3 regions of the Sporomusa sp. GT1 genome follow, and region 3 is predicted to be linked to each of the others. Evidence: riboswitches for the same ligand, from Rfam matches in the RefSeq annotation. Region 3 holds a riboswitch; each other region holds the start of a gene.
The links. Region 3 has a riboswitch for cobalamin ahead of GT1_RS19635 (nicotinate-nucleotide--dimethylbenzimidazole phosphoribosyltransferase). Riboswitches for the same ligand answer to the same signal wherever they lie in the genome.

Region 1: linked by a shared signal. The riboswitch ahead of GT1_RS19455 (AAA family ATPase) and the one ahead of GT1_RS19635 (nicotinate-nucleotide--dimethylbenzimidazole phosphoribosyltransferase) in region 3 are both predicted to bind cobalamin.
Region 2: linked by a shared signal. The riboswitch ahead of GT1_RS18095 (HD-GYP domain-containing protein) and the one ahead of GT1_RS19635 (nicotinate-nucleotide--dimethylbenzimidazole phosphoribosyltransferase) in region 3 are both predicted to bind cobalamin.

Annotation. Positions count from the first base shown of each region.
Region 1 is NZ_BMBX01000030.1:14,780-23,008, forward strand. It holds gene GT1_RS19440 (TonB-dependent siderophore receptor) at 1-774, shown strand, start outside; gene GT1_RS19445 (ABC transporter ATP-binding protein) at 973-1,734, shown strand; gene GT1_RS19450 (ABC transporter permease) at 1,734-2,468, shown strand; cobalamin riboswitch at 2,641-2,823, shown strand; gene GT1_RS19455 (AAA family ATPase) at 3,179-3,994, shown strand; gene GT1_RS19460 (nitrogenase component 1) at 3,981-5,282, shown strand; gene GT1_RS19465 (nitrogenase component 1) at 5,275-6,570, shown strand; gene GT1_RS19470 (hypothetical protein) at 6,601-6,798, shown strand; gene cobO (cob(I)yrinic acid a,c-diamide adenosyltransferase) at 6,791-7,351, shown strand; gene GT1_RS19480 (ABC transporter ATP-binding protein/permease) at 7,375-8,229, opposite strand, start outside.
Region 2 is NZ_BMBX01000023.1:50,207-55,335, forward strand. It holds gene GT1_RS18085 (sirohydrochlorin cobaltochelatase) at 1-795, opposite strand, end outside; cobalamin riboswitch at 1,022-1,203, opposite strand; gene GT1_RS18090 (hypothetical protein) at 1,244-1,942, opposite strand; gene GT1_RS18095 (HD-GYP domain-containing protein) at 1,981-2,553, opposite strand; cobalamin riboswitch at 2,839-3,019, opposite strand; cobalamin riboswitch at 3,321-3,503, opposite strand; gene GT1_RS18100 (M14 family metallopeptidase) at 4,254-5,129, shown strand, end outside.
Region 3 is NZ_BMBX01000031.1:11,993-20,221, forward strand. It holds gene GT1_RS19610 (hypothetical protein) at 1-494, opposite strand, end outside; gene GT1_RS19615 (DJ-1/PfpI family protein) at 571-1,149, opposite strand; gene GT1_RS19620 (DedA family protein) at 1,252-1,896, shown strand; gene eutJ (ethanolamine utilization protein EutJ) at 2,030-2,875, shown strand; gene GT1_RS19630 (iron-containing alcohol dehydrogenase) at 2,927-4,060, opposite strand; cobalamin riboswitch at 4,392-4,590, shown strand; gene GT1_RS19635 (nicotinate-nucleotide--dimethylbenzimidazole phosphoribosyltransferase) at 4,701-5,735, shown strand; gene GT1_RS19640 (PocR ligand-binding domain-containing protein) at 5,865-7,085, shown strand; gene GT1_RS19645 (response regulator) at 7,099-8,229, shown strand, end outside.

The DNA of each region.
Region 1 (8,229 bases), on a different contig from region 3:
ATTAACCCTGAGTTCAGTACAACCCTAGGCCTGCGGGAAAATGTTATTAAAGACTATGCTACCGACAAAAATGTTTTTTTACCGCAAATCCAGACATTATATAAAATCAATGACAATACTTCCTGGTATACCAATATTGGCAAGTCCTTTCAAATGCCGGCGCTGAACCAGTATTTTTCCAAACAAAGTACTGATTTTAACAGGTTAAAACCGCAGCAAGGCTGGAGCTACGAAACAGGGATAAAAATCATTGACAATAATCAATCGTTCAAAGCAGCTCTTTATCATATGGATATCAAGGATCAGTTTGTTTGGAAAAAGAATCCCGACAAAACCGACTATATGGCTAATGCCGGGAACTTCCGCAATACTGGTATGGAATTGGAATATGTAAAAATTCTTAATAACAACTGGAAATACAATTTGGGATTTAGTTATTCCAATCCGGAAAATAATGAAAATGGCTCCTGGGAGCAGTGTAACAGCAGAATACAGACAACCGCGGGCATAACCTACAATCAGGAAAAATGGCTGACAAATGTTAATTTCTTATTCCTGGGCGACCGGGAAGAAAGCTATTACAAAATCAACGGTAACATCAGCGATATTCCGGATCGTGTACAATTAAACGCCATGATTAGATATCAGCCGGAACGCAATCAGTCGGTGATTCTGAATTTGTACAATATCCTTGACCGTAATAACTCTGTGAACAAATATGAGAATCTGGATCTGCCTTTTAACTGGGCACTAAGCTATAACTATACCTTTTAATTTCGTGAGTAATGAGTAAGTTGCGAATAAAAGCAAAGCCACTCTGAAACCTGCTGTCAAGGGTGCAAAATTTGTGTGGTTTTTTACTCCTTTGGTTAGCGGGTCTATTATGACCCGCGTTTTTTTTCTGCTTGGGCATACATGCTTCAAAAATTTGCCATGGAGAAGATTCGAGAGTAAGGAAAGTAGTTGATGAAAATGTCTGAGAAGTTGTCAGGTTTTGATTATGCCGTTGAGTTAACAGGTCTGACTAAAATGTATGACGGACGAAAAATTGTTGATAATTTGTCGCTGACAATACTGCAAGGGAAGATATTCGGCCTGCTTGGCCCTAATGGCGCGGGTAAGTCGACGGTAATGAAGATGATTGCCGGTTTGACGCGCGCTACAAGCGGATCGGTGCGGATTTTTGGGCTTGATAGGCTGGCGGAACCGCTCGCTGCTAAAAAACTAGTCGGCTTGGTGCCGCAGGATAATAACCTGGAACGGGATTTGACGGTGGAAGAGGTTTTGCTGGTTTATGGCAGGCTTTTTGGTGTGCAGCGGCTTAAACACCGGCTGGAAGAGGTTTTGACAAAGTTTAATTTAGAGCAAAGCCGGCATATAAAGGTGGGGGTGCTGTCAGGGGGGACCGCGCGCCGGACACTGATTGCCAGGGCTCTGCTGCCTGAGCCTGAACTGCTGCTGCTGGACGAGCCAACCGTGGGACTTGATCCTGACGTCCGCCAGGAATTGTGGAGTATTGTACGCCTTTTGACCAGTGAAGGCAAAAGCATAATATTGACAACACACTATATGGAGGAAGCCGAGCAGCTCTGTGAGCAGGTGGCTATGCTGCGTTCCGGTCGTCTTGCTTTGTTGGATACGCCGGCAGGCATTAAACAGCGGACAGGCAATGGCCAGGCAAGCGGGGCGCTTGAGTCCATGTTTATTAAACTGGTTAAGGAAGGCGATGGCTGATGGGCTGGTATGCAGTATTTTGGCGGGAAATGATTATACTGTGGAAGAAAATCGGCAGAATGGGCTACGTATTTTCCACTATTGTTTTTCCCTTTATTTATCTGTTTTCTTTTGGACTGGGGTTAGGAGGCAGAGTGAATGTGGATGGCGGCTATTTACCGTTTCTGGCCAAAGGTATTATGGGTGTCACTGTGTTGTTAAACTCTTTTCAACAGACCGCATCCTCTGTGAGTACAGGACGGCTGTATTTCCGTAATTTTCAAAGTGTGGTTTTAAGTCCGGTGGCTGCCTGGGAAGTGGTTTTGGGAATTATAGCAGCAGGTTCGGTGCGGGGAATATTTTTTGGCAGCCTGGTTTTCGTCATTGCCTGGGGTGCTTTTGGGGTAGGCGGGTTAAATGTCCTGGCTGTCGCCGGCCTTATTCTGGGTTCTTGCTGCTTTGCCGCCATGGGGGTGGTTGTAGGCATGCTTGTTAAGCATCCTGACGATGTTTCGCTGATTAATAATTTTTTTATTACGCCGATGATATTTTTTGGCGGTTCGTTTTTTCCGTTGCAGAATCTACCGCCCTGGCTGGCTGTAGTTGCCCGGTTATCGCCCATTGGTACGCTTAATGCCCTGTTGCGGGCACCTGACTGGAATAGCGGGGCCGTATGGGCGGCAGGCACGCTGATAGTACTGTCTGTTTGCTTTTTTGCCTGGAGTGTGTGGCTGTACAGCCGGTATAGTGAGTAGGTCTGAGAAAAGGTTGCCCCGGAGCGGGTGAATTGTCGGTCTGACAACCACCGGGCAGTCTGCAAAGTGGGACAAGGGACCTGTCCCCTTGTCCCACGGTAGAATTCGCTTGACAAAACCTGCCAGGCAATATACTATAGTAGTAGCATAATGTATCTGCGTTTATTGAAAATTGTATATGGATGAGCCAGGTGCCCGCAAGGGCTTAATAGGGAAGACCGGTGTAATGCCGGCGCGGTCCCGCCACTGTAATGGGGAGTGAACCCAAGGTATGCCACTGGGACGAAGGTCTCGGGAAGGTTTGGGCAAGCTATGAGCCAGAGCCAGGAGAACTGCCTGTCTAAAGATCGCCGTTTTACCCACGAGTGATGGGGAGGAGATTACAGTTGCACTAGCTTATTTGGAATGTATTCCAAGTGAGTTGTGTTGCCTTGCTGAATTTACTCCTGGTCATAGACCAGGAGTTTTTATTTGGATTTATGCTGTAGAATTCTCCCGGCTGCCATGGCGACCGGGAGTTTCTTATTTAGTTGCCATTTCTTCTAACTCCTTCATGTTTTTGCGGGTCTATTATGACCCGCGCTTTTTTTTCCAGCTAAAGTGTATAACTTTTTAAAGAGCAGGATTAACAGCGGCTTCCACGCCGCCAAAAGCTTGGTGTAAGCCATGTTTTCTTTATGAATTGATAAAACAAGGAGCGGATAAGGCATATGCAAAAGAAGATTGCCTTTTACGGCAAGGGCGGCATCGGCAAGTCTACGACAGCTGCCAATGTATCGGCCGCACTGGCGGAAATGGGGCACAAGGTTTGCCAAATTGGCTGTGATCCCAAAAATGATTCCACCCGCCTTTTATTAGGGAAGGTTTGTTCACAGACGGTATTGGATATGGTTAAGCAATATGGGGAGGAAGTTAGGACCGAGGACTTGGTACATAGCGGCTTTGGCGGCGTACAGTGTATTGAGGCCGGAGGGCCCGAGCCAGGGGTAGGCTGCGCCGGACGCGGCATAATCGTGGCACTGGAAAAGCTGAAAGCCTTGCAGGCTTTGCCTGAAGATGCCATTATTCTGTACGATGTACTGGGAGATGTAGTGTGCGGCGGCTTTGCCGTACCCATACGGGAAGGCTATGCCAGCGATATTTACATTGTATCTTCCGGCGAACTCATGTCACTCTATGCGGCCAATAATATTGCCAAAGGGGTGGCCCGCTATGCTGCCCGGGGGGCGGTGCGGCTTGGCGGCATTATCGGCAATAGCCGCGGCATTGCTAATGAGCAGGCGTTGCTTGAGGAATTTGCCAAACGGCTGCATACTTCTTTAGTCGCCTATATTCCCAGGGATCGTACTGTTAATAAAGCGGAAATTCATCGTAAAACAGTCATCGAATTTGCGGCAGACTCGCCACAGGCGGCGATTTACCGTCAGTTAGCCGGTTTTATTTGTGAGAATACGGCGCTGAGTGTGCCGACCCCCATGTCCTTTGCAGAATTAGAGGAGCTGGTGCTTGACTATGGTGATGAATAAACGGGCGAAAACAGCCCGCAAACGGGGTTACAGCTGTGCGATGCCGGGCGTATGGCGCGCCGTTTCCCACAATGAAGGCGCGCTTGTTATTTACCATAGTCCTAAAGCCTGCGGGCATATCGGCCGGGAAATGGATTTGGGAATGCATTTCCGTTCACTGGCAAAGCGGCAATTTATGCCGGAGCAGTACTCGGCACCACTGATCATCAGTGGATTGGCGGAAGAGCATTCGATTTTCGGCGGGGCCGGCTTGCTCAGGGAATGTATTGAATATGCAGCCGAAAGGTACAAGCCGGCCTATATTTTGATTGCCAATTCCTGTGTGGCCGGCGTGATTGGTGATGATACGGCTGCGGTGGCAGGCGAGGCAGAGGCGGCGCTGGGCATACCGGTGATGTCTGTTCCCTGTTACGGTTACCTGGACGGCGACTATTATGCCGGGTTTTATCATGCCGGAAAAATACTGGCAGAGCGCTTTATGATTGCCCAGCCCAAGGTGGTTAATACGGTAACCCTCTTGGGTGACCGCGGCGGCCCCAATGGCATGGATGTGCAGGAAATTAAACGTTTGCTGGGCTATTTTAGCCTAAAAGTGTATTGTCATTTTCCGGCATATGCTTCACTGGAGGATATAAGACGGGTGCCGTTTACCGCCCTGACTGTACCGCTTAGCGGGACAAGACAGTCCAATCCCTGGATGTGCAAGCTGGGGCTGGAACTGGAGGAGATGCTGGGAGTGCCTGCTTTTGACGGGGATTATCCGGCAGGCTGGCAGGCGACGGTTTTATGGCTGACGAACTTAGGCCGGTTTCTCAACCGGCAGCAGCAGGCTGAAGCTGCCATTAAGCAGGAGGCAGAGCGGTTAAACCGGCATATCGCTGAGTATAGCAGCCAGTTGCAGGATAAGCGGATTGTATTGTATCTCGGACGGCCGCTGCTGTATTTTGATCCGGCCTGGGTACTGGAGTTATTTTCTTTGTATAATTTGAATTTGGCAGGCATTGTGGTGCTGGATGATGTGCTGAGCAAGGACCAGCAGCTTGATTTATATCAGGAACTGAAGCAACAAACCGGCATACCCTGCTTTTCTCAGGCAGAGGGAAAAGACATAGTTGAAACAGCAGATATTGTTGTGACCACGCATGAGTTGACTGAAGCAGCCAGGAAAAAGCAGCTCTTTCTGCCCTTGCTGCCGCTGGCCGGGGTAGGGGGCATTACTGCCCTGATGACTAAGCTGGTGCGCCTGGCGCAGCGTCATGACCGACGGGGAGGAATTATGTATGTGTAATAGTCAGTGGTCAGATGCGCGGACTTTGGTGGAAGCCTGCGCGCTCACCGGCGTAGCCGCTTTCTTTGCCGGTATTCCTGATGCTGTATTGGTGGCCAATGGCCCCATGTGGTGCTATTTTTATGCGCTGCGCTATCTGGAAAGGCAGTGTCCGGCGGTCAGTTCACAATTTTACTGCACCCAGGCCGATAATCATGCGGTTGTTTATGGTACTGAGGAATGCCTGCTGGAAACTTTGGCTATCATTCGCCAGCAGGCCCGGCCGTCGGTTGTATTGATAGAAAATAGCTGCTCTGTCAGCTTGATTGGCGATGATATCGCGGGCATTGCCAGACAGGCGGGTTTATCTTGCCCGGTGGTCTGCGTGGACAGCGGCGGACTGGCCGGCGGCTTTGCCGCAGGCTACTGCGCTGCTGCGGGAGCGTATCTGGAGCAGCTGCCGCTAAGCCGTCCGGGTGCGATACGGCCCGGTACTGTCAATCTGCTGGGTTGTACGGTTGGCTACTACAATGCCGATAATGATGTTCAGGAATTGAAACGTATGCTTAAACTGGCAGGCTATGAAGTGCTGGCTTGTCCGGGAGCAGGCAGCAGCACCCAGGTTATAAGCGGCATGACCAGCGCGTCGCTCAACATTGTTGTCCATGAGGAATTGGGTCTTGACCTGGCCAAACAGCTTAATGAGCAGTATGGTATGCCTTATGTATCTTTGCCGCCGCCTTATGGTTTGCAGGGGTCGCTGGCCTGGCTGCAAAGCTTGCGGCACTATGCGACAGGCGGTGCCGGTGATTTGCGTAAGGTTTGGCAGGAAATCAGCGGCCTGGAGCGGAAAATTCAGGCGAGTACTCTGGAAATGCAGCGGGTCTGGGGCGATATGTGGTTTGAAAAAACGCTCCTTGCCGCACCGGGTTCTGCAGCTGTAGCCATGGCCGAGGCTGTCCGTACCGAGTGGCTGGATACAGGCCGGCTGACGGTCATGGCCTATGGTCAAATTCCGGCTTATACTGTGCCGGATTGCATTGATACCCTTATAGAGGCCGGCGGCGACAGTCAGGTAACGGAGAATCTGCTGGCAGAGCTGGAGGGTGGATTACTACTGGCCGGCAGCAATGAAAAGGCCATATTGCAGCAAAAGCTGGTGCCTAATGTGGTTTGCCAGAATATTGCGCTGCCGGTATATGATGAAGTCATTTTAAGCGACCGGCCGTTTATGGGGCTGCAGGGAGCCTGCTATATGCTGGAACGGCTTTGGAATCAGTATATTACCTTTTGTCAACGGCGTAAGTGATTATTAAACTGTACAAGGAGGGGAAAAGATATGTTACAATATATTCCTGAAAATTGGCCGTATGATCATGCACATCCCTCTGAGCAGGAGGATAGGGCCGGCGAGGACAAAGCCGTTCTTTATTTTATTGTTTTCAAGCAACCGGATGCGGCAAGATACGCAAGCGGGTGTTTTAAAGCCAGGCAGATGATTGATTTTTGGCAACGGAGAATGAATGTTTATGCATAGAAAAAGGAGTATTGTCAGTATGGCAGACACTAAAGGCTTAGTTATTGTAAATACCGGAAACGGCAAAGGAAAAACAACAGCGGCTTTGGGGCTGGGTATGCGGGCCTGGGGCCAGGGGCTCCGGGTGCTTGTATTACAATTTATCAAAGGCAATTGGACCTATGGCGAATTGCAGGCTGCCGAACGAATGGGCGCGGATTTTGTTATCCGCCAAATGGGAGAAGGGTTTGTAAGAAATAGTACCGATGATGAAAGAACTGATCATATGCAGGCATCCAAAGAAGCCCTGGAGGATGCCAGACAGGAAATCATGTCCGGAGCGTGGGGGATGATTATCCTGGATGAGATTAACTACGCTCTTGGCTATGGGCTGCTTCCGGTAGATGAAGTACTGGAATTGATAGCTGCAAAGCCGGACTATCTGCACCTGGTGCTTACCGGCCGCAGTGCGCGTAAGGAAATCATTGATAAAGCCGATTTAGTAACCGAAATGGGAGAAATTAAGCACCCGTATAAACAGGGAATCAGGGCGCAAAAGGGTATTGAATTTTAACCGGCTGCCGGGCTGCTGACTTTCTACTGCTGCGGCTGTTCAGAATAGCTCCAGCCGCCGGTGCCGTTTAATTTTAATATCCTGCGGTGGTATGACGTTAGCGTATCCCGGTGGCCAATACTGATTACTGCGGCATCAGGCAGCTTCTCTTTAAGTATCTGGTATATTTCTGCTTCCATGGCAGCGTCAATACAAGCGGTTGTCTCATCGAGGAAGATCCACTTTGGCCGGTGCAAGATGGCCCGGGCCAGGGAAAGCCGTTGGAGTTCACCCGGTGAAAGGTTTTTTGACCAGTCTGTTTCGATATCCAGGCGTGGGAGCAGTGCGGCTAATTTGCATATATGCAGTGCCTCTTCCACCTTATTGTCGGTTACGCTGACGTGTTTGTACGGGTATAGTACCGCCGCGCGCAGTGAGCCAAGCGGGATATAAGGTTTTTGCGGCAGAAACAGGACACTGCCATCCGGCGGGCAGGACATTTGCCCGGAGAAATAGGGCCAGACTCCGGCTAATGTCTGTAATAATGTGGTTTTGCCACAGCCCGAAGGACCGGTAATCAGCAGGCTGTCACCACCGGGGAGCGCTAAGGTAAGCTTGTTCACCAGGATATGGCCGGCAGGAGAAAATACGGAAAGTTCTTTGGTTATGAGTGTATCCGGATTGTAAAAGGAAGTGTTTGATGCCAGGTGCTGTGACTGGAGGAGCCGGAGCTGGGTGCAAAACTCCCGCAGCCGGTTAGTTACAGCCTGCCATTGAGCGATTTTCCCAAAGCTTTCAATGATATAGGCGAGCGCGGAATGAACATACCAATAAGCCCCCGATATTTCGAATAATTGCCCAAGCTGTAGCTCGTCATTGAAATATTTGGGAGACGCGAT
Region 2 (5,129 bases), on a different contig from region 3:
GCTTTTTGCTGAATCCTCTTCATCACCGGCCATATCGTTGGTAGCATGGTCACCGGCTACCAGCATGAACGGCATAAGAGTAACTTTTTTTACTTTGTTGGCTTTTAATTTAGCCAGCATATTGTCGAAGGACGGATACCCTTCCACGGTGAACAGATATACGTTTTTATAGCCTTCATCCTGTAATTTAAGCTGCATGGCGGCATAAGCCGAATTTCCGGGATGGCTGCCACCATGTCCCATCAGTACAATGGCTTCGTCTTTTTTCTGTTTGGGGAACTGGTTTTCTAATGCTTTAGCAGCAGCTAAATAGTCATCAGGTTTCTCTTCTTGTCCCATAAAATACATAATAGGTCTGCCTAAGGCAATTTTGTCAAAGGTTTTAGCGGCTTCATGATGTTTTACAACACCCTTCACCAAATCAAACTCTTCACCGGCAGCAATATGCAGCGGCTGAACAATAACTTCATTAAAGCCTTCGGCTTTTAAACGGTCAAGCGCTTCTTTTTCGGTATCGATTTTCACGCCGTCACGTTCAGCAATTCTTTTAATGATAATCCGGGAAGTAAAAGCCCGGCGAACTTCGTACTCGGGAAATTCTGCTTTTATTTTGGTTTCAACAGCTTCAATGGTTGTCTTTAAAGTTTCAGGATACGTAGTACCAAAGCTTACAACTAAAATAGCCTTTTTGCCTGCCTGAGCCGGTGCAGCCGCTGCCAGTGACGGAACCAGACTTACACAGCCAAATACAGCCAGCATGCACAGGGTGGTGATAAACGAATAGATGTTTTTCATTGGCCAAAAACAACTCCTTCATATTTTTTGATTACCGGACACGCCTTCGTTACCAGGATGATGGGAGCAGCCTGTGATTAAAACAGCAAACCTCTCAACCGTAGCGGTGAGAGGTTTGAACAGTAGCCCGAACAGAAAGCTCCTGGTGTGTAAACCAGGAGCGAATTAGCCAGTTACGCCATAAAAGCGCCTACTATAATCCCCTCCCCATACCTCGTGGGTAACAAACGGCGATTGTCAGATAGGCAGTTCTCCTGACTCCGGATCATAGCCTGCTTAAACCTTCCCAGAAAATCCATCCCAGTGGTATATCTTAAGCCTGCTCCCCGTTACAGTGGCGGGACCGCGCCGGCATTTAACCGGTCTTCCCTATTAAGCCTGTAAGGCACCTATCTCTAACATATGTAGTTTTCTTATGAAATTAGCATAACACTGCAGGAAGTGATTGTCAATCCATATTAATTTGAATCCTATCTACTATATCACGATAAATCAGCTGAATATTGTAATCACCGATACCATAATGAGGATATTTCTCGTTTATTTCTTTTATTACAAACGGTTTATCTTTGTTTTCTTTAACCATTTTTGTTATGGCTAACCGAATATCGCTATTAGCGGAAATATAGTTTGTGTACAAGTTAATTCCTGCGTTTAATTCTGCAAAAACCGGATATTTTTCTCTTGTTGGCCGTCTTTGCAAGAGAACCTCCCGGTATATCTCGTAATATCCCGCAGGGTTAATTTGATAGGATATACGTATTATGTCCTGCAAACTGTCATATTGCCAGAAATCGTGCCGGATAATATGTAAATGCACTTCCCCCTGATAGTTGCTGGCATCCAGATAGGCGCACAAGGTTAAAATATTCATCTGACAAAACATATCGGCATCAAACCATAATATAATCTCCGAATACGAGTGACTTAATAATGCCTCTAGTTCTGTCACCGTCAATTCGTTATAGCGCTCATAAGCAACCTGTAAGGTTTCTGCCCGTAATTGAAAGAATTCCTCACTAAAAATTGTCTCCGCGCATTTCCCGGTAATCATGGATTCATTAAATGCAATAATCTTCTGGCCTGAAATGCCTTTAGTCTCTAAATAGGATTTCAGTATTGAGCCGTTAGCAATATGTAAAATCATACTACACATCCCTCTTATATTATCTGATATCAACCGGTTTATGCGAAATTAGCAACCGCTTTTAGTGTTTCTACTTTCCTTATATAACTGACAAATTGCTGGCACAGCCACGGATCAAACCGTGTCCCGGCGCAGGTTTCCACTGCTTGCAACGCCTGGCGGCCGCTTAGATTATTCGTTCCTTGTCTGTTTGTCATCTCATCGAAAGCATCGCAGATAGAAAGCATTCTGCTTAGAAAGGGAATCTCGGCTTCTTTCAGGCCTTCCGGATATCCTGTTCCATCATACCGTTCATGGTGATAACGAACAATAGGACTTATTTCCTTCAGCCCCACACTATTAAGGATGACCCAGCCATATACCGTATGAAGTTTGTGCATATCCTGTTCGTCGTCTGATAATGGTTCAAGTTTATTAAATACATTGCCAGGCAGGCACAATCTGCCGATATCATGCATTAAACCACAATAATATGCTATTTGTATTTTTTTATCGGAAAACCCCATACAATCCGCCCATTCCAGCATGTGCATACCAACACTTTGACAATGCCTCAATGTAGCAGGGTCATAGTTGTGAAAAAGTTCCATTAACTTTTCAATTCTCCTCATTGGTATCCTCCTTGTTTATAAGCCGTCTTAGTCAGTCAAAGCCGTAAAGCGAAGGGTAGGACCCGTGACAGTGAAGGGAGGATTACGCTATTATCCCGCTGCAATATTGCAGCATCCCCTGGAAAGCTGCCGAGCCATAACACAAAAGTCTCCCTGCTGAAAGGCGAGGAGACAGACAAAACAGTATCGCTATACCGATAAAATCCCGGCGTATAACATACGCCGGGACAAAATAAGCACAAGCCAAACTGCTGCGCTAATCCCCTCCCCATCGCTCGTGGATAAAACGGTGATTATCATATAGGCAGTTCTCCTGGCTCTGGATCATCGCTGGCTCAGGCCTTCCCAAGACAATAATCTCAGTGACATTTTTTGAGTTTGCTCCCCATTACAGTGGCGGGACCGCGCCGGTATTGCACCGGCTTATCTATTAAGCCTCGCAGGCACCTATACTGTCATATTAAGTTTTCCCGGTGTATTCAACTGCTCTTGCCACGCTATTGGTTGTTGAATACAATTTTTATGTTAAAGTATAATTGTAAAAAATTAGGGCCAAATTGGCCCGCGCGCCAGCGGCGCAAAAGTTCGAAAGGAGCGTTTTGAGAAGAATGTCCTGAAGAAATATTAAAACTCCCAACCGTTGAAAAGCTGGGAGTAATAATCAGTAGACTAATAGAAAGCTCCTGGTTTATATACCAGGAGCGAATTAATCAGCTACGCCATAGAAGCGTCTACTGTAATCCCCTCCCCATACCTCGTGGGTGAAAAACGGTGATTGTCAGACAGGCAGTTCTCCTGACTCCGGATCATGGCTTGCTTAAACCTTCCCAGGAAATACATCCCAGTGGTATAACTTAAGCTTACTCCCCGTTACAGTGGCGGGACCGCGCCGGCTTCTAACCGGACTTCCCTATTAAGCCCCTAAGGGCACCTATCTCGAAATATTTAGTTTATCCTTGCTATGCATATGACTATACCATATCCGGAAATACCTGTCAATACCGCCCTGACAAACAGTCATTTAAGAATTCATTTATATTAAATCAACCAGGGGTACTCTTGACGGCAATCAACCACATAATCAAGATATACCGTATTGTCTTTAATCTTGTAAATAAAGAGGTAACGTTTGTCCACAAGCAGTTTCCTATAGACATTTGCGATCAATAAGTCATGCCCCATGTTCGGGAAACTTTTTACAAAGTGCAGATATTTCGTTATAATTCTTGCGTATTGCGGCCGAAGGTTTTATATTCACTGCAAGCACCTCCTGTAGTAAAATAGTATTCTTATTATATGCTTATTTTACCACTGAAACTTCTTGAGGGTCAAAGGCAGTCTTCTCTGTAATAATACTTCAGGACAATCCCCTTCTGCCAAAACCAGCTCTTTAATCCCTTCTAACAAAATTTGTAGACACCTCACTTGTCAGACTGGTATAATATGACCATTATATTGAACTTTCCCATACAGGATAAAATGTTTGCAAATGCATAAAGCGTAAAGGAGAGGCCGCTAAGGTTGCTCCTTTTTTAAGTTCAATTGCAATAAAATATAGATAATCATGGTAAAGACATAGTGCCGGACTATAACGCGAAAGCAATGGGATTGAAAGTTTGCCGTATCAACAAATCAGTGTTGGAGAAGTCAAACCAGCGGATGAAATCATATATCATGACAGAGTACAGGAGGATGATACAATGAACCAATGGACGATTTGCGGATACAGTGTGGCCCGGGGAGAAAAGAAACAGGTTTTGATCGAGCCAGGTGTAGCGGGATATGAAATGCCGGCTACTTTGATTTATGGTAATGAGGACGGCCCTACCATTGTTGTTACGGCAGGCATCCACAGCGGGGAATACCCCGGAGTCGCCGCGGCCATCCGCGTGGCAGCGGAAATTAATCCGGTCAGGGTCAAGGGGCGAATATTATTGCTGCATTGCGTTAACACCAGTGGGTTCTGGGCGAAATCACCAGACCGTGTACCGGAAGATGGCGCGAATTTAAACGCCAATTACCCGGGCAGCCCGGATGGTGGTACCGGCGACCGTATCGCCGACTACTTTGTCCGCGAGATTTTTCCCCAGGCCGGATTCATCATTGACTTGCACAGCGGCGGCCAAATGGAGCCTCTCACCCCCTGCCTGTTCTTCCCTGCAGCGGCAGGAGAAGAGGTTCATAAAACTTCGGAAGCGGCCGCGCGGGCGACCGATATTCCCTACCTGATTGCCTCAACTGCAGCTACGGGACAATATAGTTATGCCGCCAAACTGGGTATACCGGGTCTCCTGCTGGAACGGGGATACTGCGGTTATTGCAAGGAAGCATGGGTGCAGGCATATCAAAAGGATATCCGTTTACTATTTAATCACCTGGGTGTATATGTGTTTAATCCGGCAGAACCTGTATGTGATAAAAAGGTATATAATAAAACTATTTACCTGGCGGCCGCAGAGGCAGGCCTTTGGTATCCCGCTATAGAGGAAAATGGGATAGTGAAAAAGGGCGATCTGTTAGGTCATACAGAGAACTTTTTCGGGAAATGCATCCGGGAATACTATGCGGAAGAGGAT
Region 3 (8,229 bases):
ACTGTAACCCAGAGGTCAACCGCTCGCTCAACCTCAGTACTGTTCGGGATAATCTGAAGTTTGCCCTTGCCGGCCTTTATGGCCGTAAATATGGCTTGACCATTTTGCTTGACAGTGCCTTCCTGCCTCATAACGTCACCCCAGAAATTATCGCCGGATGAGGTGAAGCGGGTAGTTTTGGTGACACCGGAGGCTGGCGAAAGAATTAGTTTTTGGCCAACCTTTAATACAAGGTTATTGCTGGAAAGCGATACCTTACCTGTATCGCCGTAGTTGTAGGTTACTACAACATCTTTGCCTTGGGGCTGTTCAATGGGAAGCGTGACCGGCGGCACCGGAGCGGGGGCGGGAATCTGCGGCTGGGACGGGGCAGGAGTTGGAGCCTGGGGTTCTACCGGCGTGAGGTTGTTAGTGCAGCCGCTGGCAAATGCAGCCAGAGAGAGCCATACTACAACTGTAGTATAACGAAGCAGTTTGGTATAATTTTTTTTCATAAAAAAACCTCCTTCATACTACTAGTATGGGGAGGTTGGTAAATAAATATAAGGCGCTGACTATTGGCATAAATAGTTAAATTTGCGCTACGTTGATACTATATTCAATTTTATCGGCTACCTCTTGCGCCATACTTGCGCCAAACAGCAGTTTTAACAGATACAGACCTAATTCAATACCGGAACTAACTCCGGCTGAGGTAATAATCCTGCCGTCCTGAACTACCTTTTGGGTGAGTACGTCTACAGTGTAGGTTTTTAACTCGTCAAACGCAGTGTGGTAGGTGGTAGCTTTTTTATTGGCAAGCAAGCCTGCTGCGGCGAGAATGAGAGCGCCGGTACACACCGAGGCAGTGAATTTAGCGTGGTGGGACTGTGCTCTAATAAACTCAGTTATAGCTGTATTTCTCATGGCGGCCAGCCGGCCTTTGCCGCCGGGAACTACGATAATATCCAAAGGCGGACAGGTAGCTAACGTCGTATGAGGAATGACTTTCATGCCGTTAAAAGCTTCTATGGGGTCGGAGTTTTCAGCTATCAGCAGAACCCGGGTACTGTCAGGGGTAATTTTATTACTATAGCTTAGTACTTCAAAAGGGGCGACAAAATCGAGCTCTTCGACTTGCGGGAAAATCAGGATGCCAATGGTAATCATGCAAGCACTTCCTTTACTACTGTTATCCTATTACCCTTATTTCTAAATACTATTTTAATTGTACCGGAAATGATAAAATTTGTGTAGTAAGACTTATCTGTATTGTTATCGAATAAATTCGGTCTGGAGCTAACGCTGATGGAAGAAACATTGTTTGTGCTGCTGAACAGACTGGGAGAGAATATGTATGCGGCTATTTTTGCCGCTATGCTGCTCACCGGGATAGGAGTGCCCTTCCCCGGTGAATTGACTTTGGGGTTTAGCGGCTATTTATTATTTATCGGCCGGGTAGAACTGATTCCCACAGTTGCTGCCACCGCGCTGGGTGATTTGGTAGGAGCCTTGCTTGGTTTTGGTGTTGGTTTTTTTAGCCGTTCAGCAATAGTAACACGCTATTTAGGTTTTCTGATGCCGTCGGCTGCCAAGCTGGCGGCGGTCAATACCTGGCTGAAAAAATATGGTGCCTTAGCTGTCGTGGTTGGCAGACTGCTGCCTGTTATCCGTGGTGCTATCCCTGTCCCGGCAGGCTTTTTCCATATGAATAGTAAAAAATATATTATAAGTACCATTCTTAGTTCGGTTATCTGGTGCAGCGCACTGATCTATGCCGGATTTTCGCTGGGCTACAACTGGCAGGGAATAACGGAATTGGGAAGTCAGCTTGGTTTAGCCGCCGGCGGGGTGGTATTTTCTGTACTGGCGGCCTATTTCATTTATAAATATGCCAATAAGTCAAGAGAAAAATGAGTCAAGGCCGGCCCTCTGTTTATACCCCCTTGTTTTGCGCAAGAATTTAAAATAACTTGTCAGATATTTACGGTTATGGCAACAGGTATTTCGTGTTATTGCAGGGAACAGCAGATAGAAAGGGTACTGTTTCATGAAGTTGCACGGCGAGGGGGATAAAACCATGGAAGCCTATGAAAAAATTTATAAATTGCATGAGCTTATGGAAACAAAAACGGTAGCCGATTTACCCGGCCCTTATAAAGTAGGTGTCGACCTGGGGACTGCCGATGTGGTACTGGTTGTTGCCGATGAAGCAGGCAATCCCGTAGCAGGAAGTCTGCGCTGGGCTTCGGTGGTAAAGGATGGCTTGGTTGTTGACTTCCGGGGGGCGATGCTCATTGTTGAGGAATTAAAAGCCGAAGTGGAAGAACGTATGGGTATTACCCTGGACAAAGGGGCTACCGCCATTCCGCCGGGAACGGTGGGACGCAATGCTTTAGCCTGCGGTCATGTTATTGCCGGAGCCGGTTTGGAGCCTGTTTGTCAGGTGGACGAGCCGGTAGCAGCCGCTAAGGCCCTGGGTATTACCCATGGCATTGTGGTGGATATCGGCGGCGGCACTACCGGAATTGCTGTTTTGCGTAATGGCGAGCTGGTATTCACCGCCGACGAACCAACCGGCGGTACGCATGTATCGCTGGTCTTGGCGGGAGCTTATAAAATGCCGTTTGAGGAAGCGGAACTTCTCAAACGGGATGCTGCCCAGCACCGCAGGATTATGCCGGTGATTTTGCCTGTTATTGAAAAAATGGCTGCAGTGGTAACGGCTATGCTGGCCGGACAAGAGGAATATCATGACTATCCTGTTTATGTGGTGGGAGGCACTGCCTGTCTGCAAGGGTTTGAAAATGAATTCAGCAAAGCCTTTGGCCGCAAAGTCCACGTTCCCCCTCATCCTTTATTGGTAACACCGCTGGGTATTGCTATGTTTGGCTAATAAGGAAAAGGTCTGACCCGACTGGGGTCAGACCTTTTATTATGGGAGGCTTTACAGGATTGACCGGTAAATGGCCTCTACCTCCTGCTGTGAACCTTGACGGGGATTGGTTAAGCAGCAAACGTCCTGCAGGGCGTTTGCCGCCAGCAATGGAATATCCTCGGCTCTGAATCCCCGGAGTTCTTGTAGTTTTGCCGGTAATCCCAATTCTTTGTTGAGTTGCTGCACTAAGAGAATGAAGCGCTTGGCACCGGTTTCTGCCGGTAAGCCGGTGGTGTCAATACCGGCGGCGCGGGCCAGATCAGAATATTTGGTTACAGCTGCCGGCAGGTTGAATTCCATGACGGCAGGCAATAAAATGGCATTACATAACCCATGCGGCAGGTTATAAAAACCGCCAAGCTGGTGGGCAAGTGCATGGACATAACCTAAGCTGGCATTATTAAAGGCAATGCCTGCCAGATATTCGGCATAAACCATGGCTTCCCTGGCAGGTAAGTCATTGCCGTTCCGATAGGCGATCACTAAATTAGCGCTAATTAACTCCACGGCTTTAACGGCTTTGCAATCAGTTACCGGGGTGGCATTGGTGGAAACATAGGCCTCAATCGCATGAGTCAGGGCATCCATACCTGTTGCGGCCGTTAGACCGGGAGGCATACCCATCATAAGTTCGGCATCACTGACAGCAATAATGGGGGTAACATGCCAATCATTGATGGTCATTTTTACATGCCGCTTTTCGTCGGTAATGACACAGAAGCGGGTTAATTCACTGCCGGTACCGGCAGTGGTATTGATAGCAATAAGGGGGGCGGACCGTTTCGCGGATTTGTTGAGTCCTTCATAATGGGCAATTTCACCGCCGTTAGTAGCCAATAGCGCAATAGCTTTGGCGCAGTCATGAGGAGAGCCGCCGCCAAAGGAAATCAAAAAGTCGCAGCCGTTATCCCGGAAAAGTTTTAGGCCGTAATTTACCTGGGCTACTGTGGGATTAGGCGAGACGTCTTTATATATTATGTAAAAAATACCTTCGGCATCAAGTAGTGCCAGCAGTTTGTCAATCAGCCCGGTTTCAACAAGTATTTTGTCGCTGACAATCAGCGCTTTTCTAAACAGCATCGGTTTAATGTAATTGGCAATCCGTTCTGTGCAGCCTGTGCCCAAAATACTAATGGGTGTCATAAAATATTCATGGATTTTTTGCACTGCAACAGCCTCCCTTTGCTTTGTAATTTTCTAAAACGATACCATCATTTTATGGTTTGCGCAAGCTTGCGCAGGACAGGCTGTGAAAGAACCGCAAAATAATTATATACTATGACGAAGGATAACTACTTTGGCGTGGAAATGCCTTCAGCAGCGCTTTTGTCTGCCGGACAATCGGACAGACCAGGACGACAGGGAAAAATAGAACTATTTTGGCGAAATGCTTTAACATCTTGCGAACCCTGCATATACTGACAGGAGAATGGTTTTGACTGTAGAAGTGTGCAACAAAGCAAATGTATAATTGCATATCTGCCACCATACAGGTGCCTCTTAGCAATAAGAGGAGAATAGGGAAGCTCGGAAGGATGCAAAATCCTTAAACGACGCGGTCGCGCCACTGTAATCGGGAAGGAACACCCAAACCATGCCACCGGCAATCGGGAAGGCCAGGGGGTTCTGATAATCCGTAAGCCAGGAGACCTGCCTGTTTTGGCTGTTATTTACCTCCGCGCCAGAGGTAGTACCGGAAGGACAGGATTTTATGAAAGTAAAACCTAGCCCTTTGGGGCTAGGTTTTTATCTTTGGATAGGAATAAAATAAGGGGGAGTAAGCATGGATTATCGGGCTGAAGTAGACAATTTAATCAATGGTGCGGCAAAGCCGCCGAACAGCCTGGGACTATTGGAGAAGCTGTTTAAAAAACTGCTCTATGCATGGGGGACCATGCATCCGGAAATAAAGCCATATCACTTGATTTTTGCCGCCGACAACGGGGTGGTGGAAGAGGGTGTAGTGGATTTTCCCAGTGAGATTACTTACCTGCAAGCGCAAAATATGGTGGATGGCCGGGCGGCGATCAGTTGTTTTTGCAAGGCCAATCATGTTCCGTATTCGGTAATTGATATCGGCATCAACAATACAAAAACAGCAGGCATATACCGGCGGGTGGCGCCGGGAACCAGGAATTTTATGAAAACAGAAGCCATGACCCAAGCCGAATTTGACGAGGCCTGGCGGGTTGGTGAGGAAATGGCGGGGTATGCTATTGATACCCAGGGCGCTAATTTAGTATCCTTTGGTGAAATGGGGATTGGCAATACCACCACTTCCTCAGCCGTACTGCACGCTATGACCGGGATACTTCCTGAGTTTGTTGTCGGTTATGGTGCCAGCGCTCCGACTACCGATATGTTAAAGCGGAAATGCGTGGTTGTGGCTAAAGGGGTTGAGCGTCACCGGGAAACCTTCCGCAGAATTGAAGATATCCTGCGGTGTGTAGGCGGTTTTGATATTGTCGCTATCTGCGCCGGGATGACAGAGTGTGCCAAGCGCAAGATTCCGTTTGTTATCGATGGTTTTATCACGGCGGTAGCTTTTGCCTGTGCTTCCCGGATAAATAGAGACGTGGAAGCCTATGGCCTGCCTTCGCATATGTCCAAAGAGCCGGGCATGGGATATGCGCTGCTGTTAGGCAATATTTTGGCCGACGATGTGCCGATTCGAGCCAACATGGCCTTAGGGGAAGGTACGGGAGCTGTCTTAATGGTGGCAATGCTCAGAACGATGGCGTATACCATGTATACTATGGCCAGACTTGCTGATTTTGAGGTAAGCAGCCCGGATGCTCAGCATTTGACGGCAATATAATTTTTGGCGAGTAACTGTCGTTTTATAGCAGGAATTGACAATACTAATAGCCAAAATATCCCTTTATCAGGAAAATTACCAGCACTGATTTCTTTATGCCATATATAGTTTGGGTAGGGGGGATGTTTTGTGCATAACGGCAAACGGTTCAGCCTTGACGAGATTATTAATGTTCAGAGCCTGCAAGAGATACAAAATAAATTTTCGGAAGCCACCGGTATTGCTGCTGTTACTGTTGACGCTAACGGTGCACCTGTAACCAAACCAAGCAAATTTACGGATTTTTGCTGTTATGTTCGTTCCTTTCCCGACGGTTTTGAACGGTGCAAAGCTTGTGATGACCGGGGCGGGCGCAACGCCATGGAAAAGCAGCGGCCGGTTGTGTATCATTGTCACAGTGGTTTAACCGACTTTGCCGCTCCCATTATCGTTCAAAATGAATATGTAGGGGCGCTGCTGGCAGGTCAGGTTGTATTACCCAATCCGGATTTTGATGCCAAGCAGGAAATGTTCAGCCGGCTCCTGCCTCTGGGCATGGATAAAGAGATTTTATCCGAACTGTTTGACAAAATTGCTATTATTCCTGAACACCGTTTGCAGGCAGCGGCTGACTTGCTGCATCTTATGGCTAATTATATTGTGGAAATGAGTGCAACCAATCTGGTGCAAAAGCAGCTGATGGCCGAGTTAAAAGCAAAGTCCGAACTGCAGAACTTGCTCCGGGCAGCCGAACTGAAGGCCTTGCAGGCACAAATTAACCCTCACTTTCTGTTTAATGCCCTCAATACCATTGCCCGCCTGTCTTTGCTCGAAGGCGCAGAGCGCACGCAGGAAGTTGTCCATTCGTTGTCAGCTCTTTTGCGCACCAATCTGCGGGATATGGAGGAAATGCGCACCCTGCAGCAAGAAATCAAGTCCATTGAGGATTATTTGAGTATACAGCAGGTGCGGTTTGGTGACAGAATTCAGGCCACCATTGAGATACAGCCTGAATTGATGAAAATATCGGTTCCGGCCCTTAGCTTGCAGCCCTTGGTGGAAAATGCCATCATTCACGGGCTTGAACCGAAAAAAGAGGGCGGGCATATTTATATCAGCGGCTATGTTGCCAATAACAATATCATTATCAGGGTGTCAGATACCGGGGTGGGCATTCCTCAGGAACGGATGGGTGCTATTTTAAAAAGCGAAAAGCGGTCAAGCAAAGGTCACTTGACAGGAATTGGACTGATTAATGTTCACCAGCGCATTCAGCATTATTTCGGCGAGCAGTATGGCCTGCGCATTGAAAGCAAAGTAGGCGAAGGCACCGAGGTTTATTTGTCGTTACCGTCCTATTGTGAAAAATAGAGGAGACACAGCTATGTATACACTATTGATTGCCGATGATGAACAATTGGAACGGCAGGCGTTACGCTTTATTATTGAAAAAAGATGTCCGGATGTGAGCATAATTGGTGAGGCCGGCGACGGCAACAGCGCGGTTAGCATAGCTGTCAGGGAGAAACCGGATATCGTGCTTATGGATATTCGCATGCCGGAGCTTAATGGACTGGAGGCCGCCCGCGCTATCCGGACAATGCTGCCGCATACGGCTATTATCATACTGACTGCGTTTGATGAATTCAGCTATGCGAAAGAGGCTCTCTCCAGCGGGGCGGTAGAGTATTTGCTAAAGCCGCTGCATCCTAACGATTTACTGCAGACCCTGGAGGCTGTTGCTGCTAAAGTCGGTGAACGCAAACGCCGGGAACAGGAAGAAGCCGAGCTGAGAAAAAATGTGGAACAGGCTATGCCTTTTATCAAGCACTCGTTTATTCAAGACTTGCTTTCCGGCAAAATCAGTGATGTAGATAGCTTTCGGGACAGGGCCGGTTTTCTGGGAATCAAAGCGGAAGCGGGCGTTATCCTGGTTGCCAATATTGATAATTTCAAACAAATCACCCGTAGTGCATCAGAACTGGAAAGGCAGATAGTCAAGCAGCGTGTCTATCAGCAAACTTGTGAATTTGTCGGCAAGGAAACGCTGGTTGTCCCGTTCGGCGGTGATGAAATCGTTATTCTTATCGGCTATGAGGCAGCAATGGAACAGGCCCAGGTAGAGCCGCAGGTCAGAGCGATGGCCCGGAAGATCAGAGACGGGATAACGCAATTAGGCATTAGCCTGACAATCGGTATTGGCCGCTACTATGATGATCCCCTGCAAATTCATAAGTCCTATCTTGAGGCCAGCAGCGCCCAGCAGCAAAAAAATTACATCGGTGATAACCAGATTATTCATATCGATGATCTGCCTCATTTGAGTGAAGTGGCTTTTCGCTACCCTTTCCATTATGAACGTAATCTTTTAGACAAAGTCCGTTGTGGCGAACGCCAGCAGGCCAAGGAAATTCTCCGCCAGCTCTTACATGAAATTTTCACGGCTAAAGCCAGTATCGAGATGGTAAAGGCCTGCGTACTGGAGCTTCTGATTGTGTTGTCAAGAGCGGCTGTT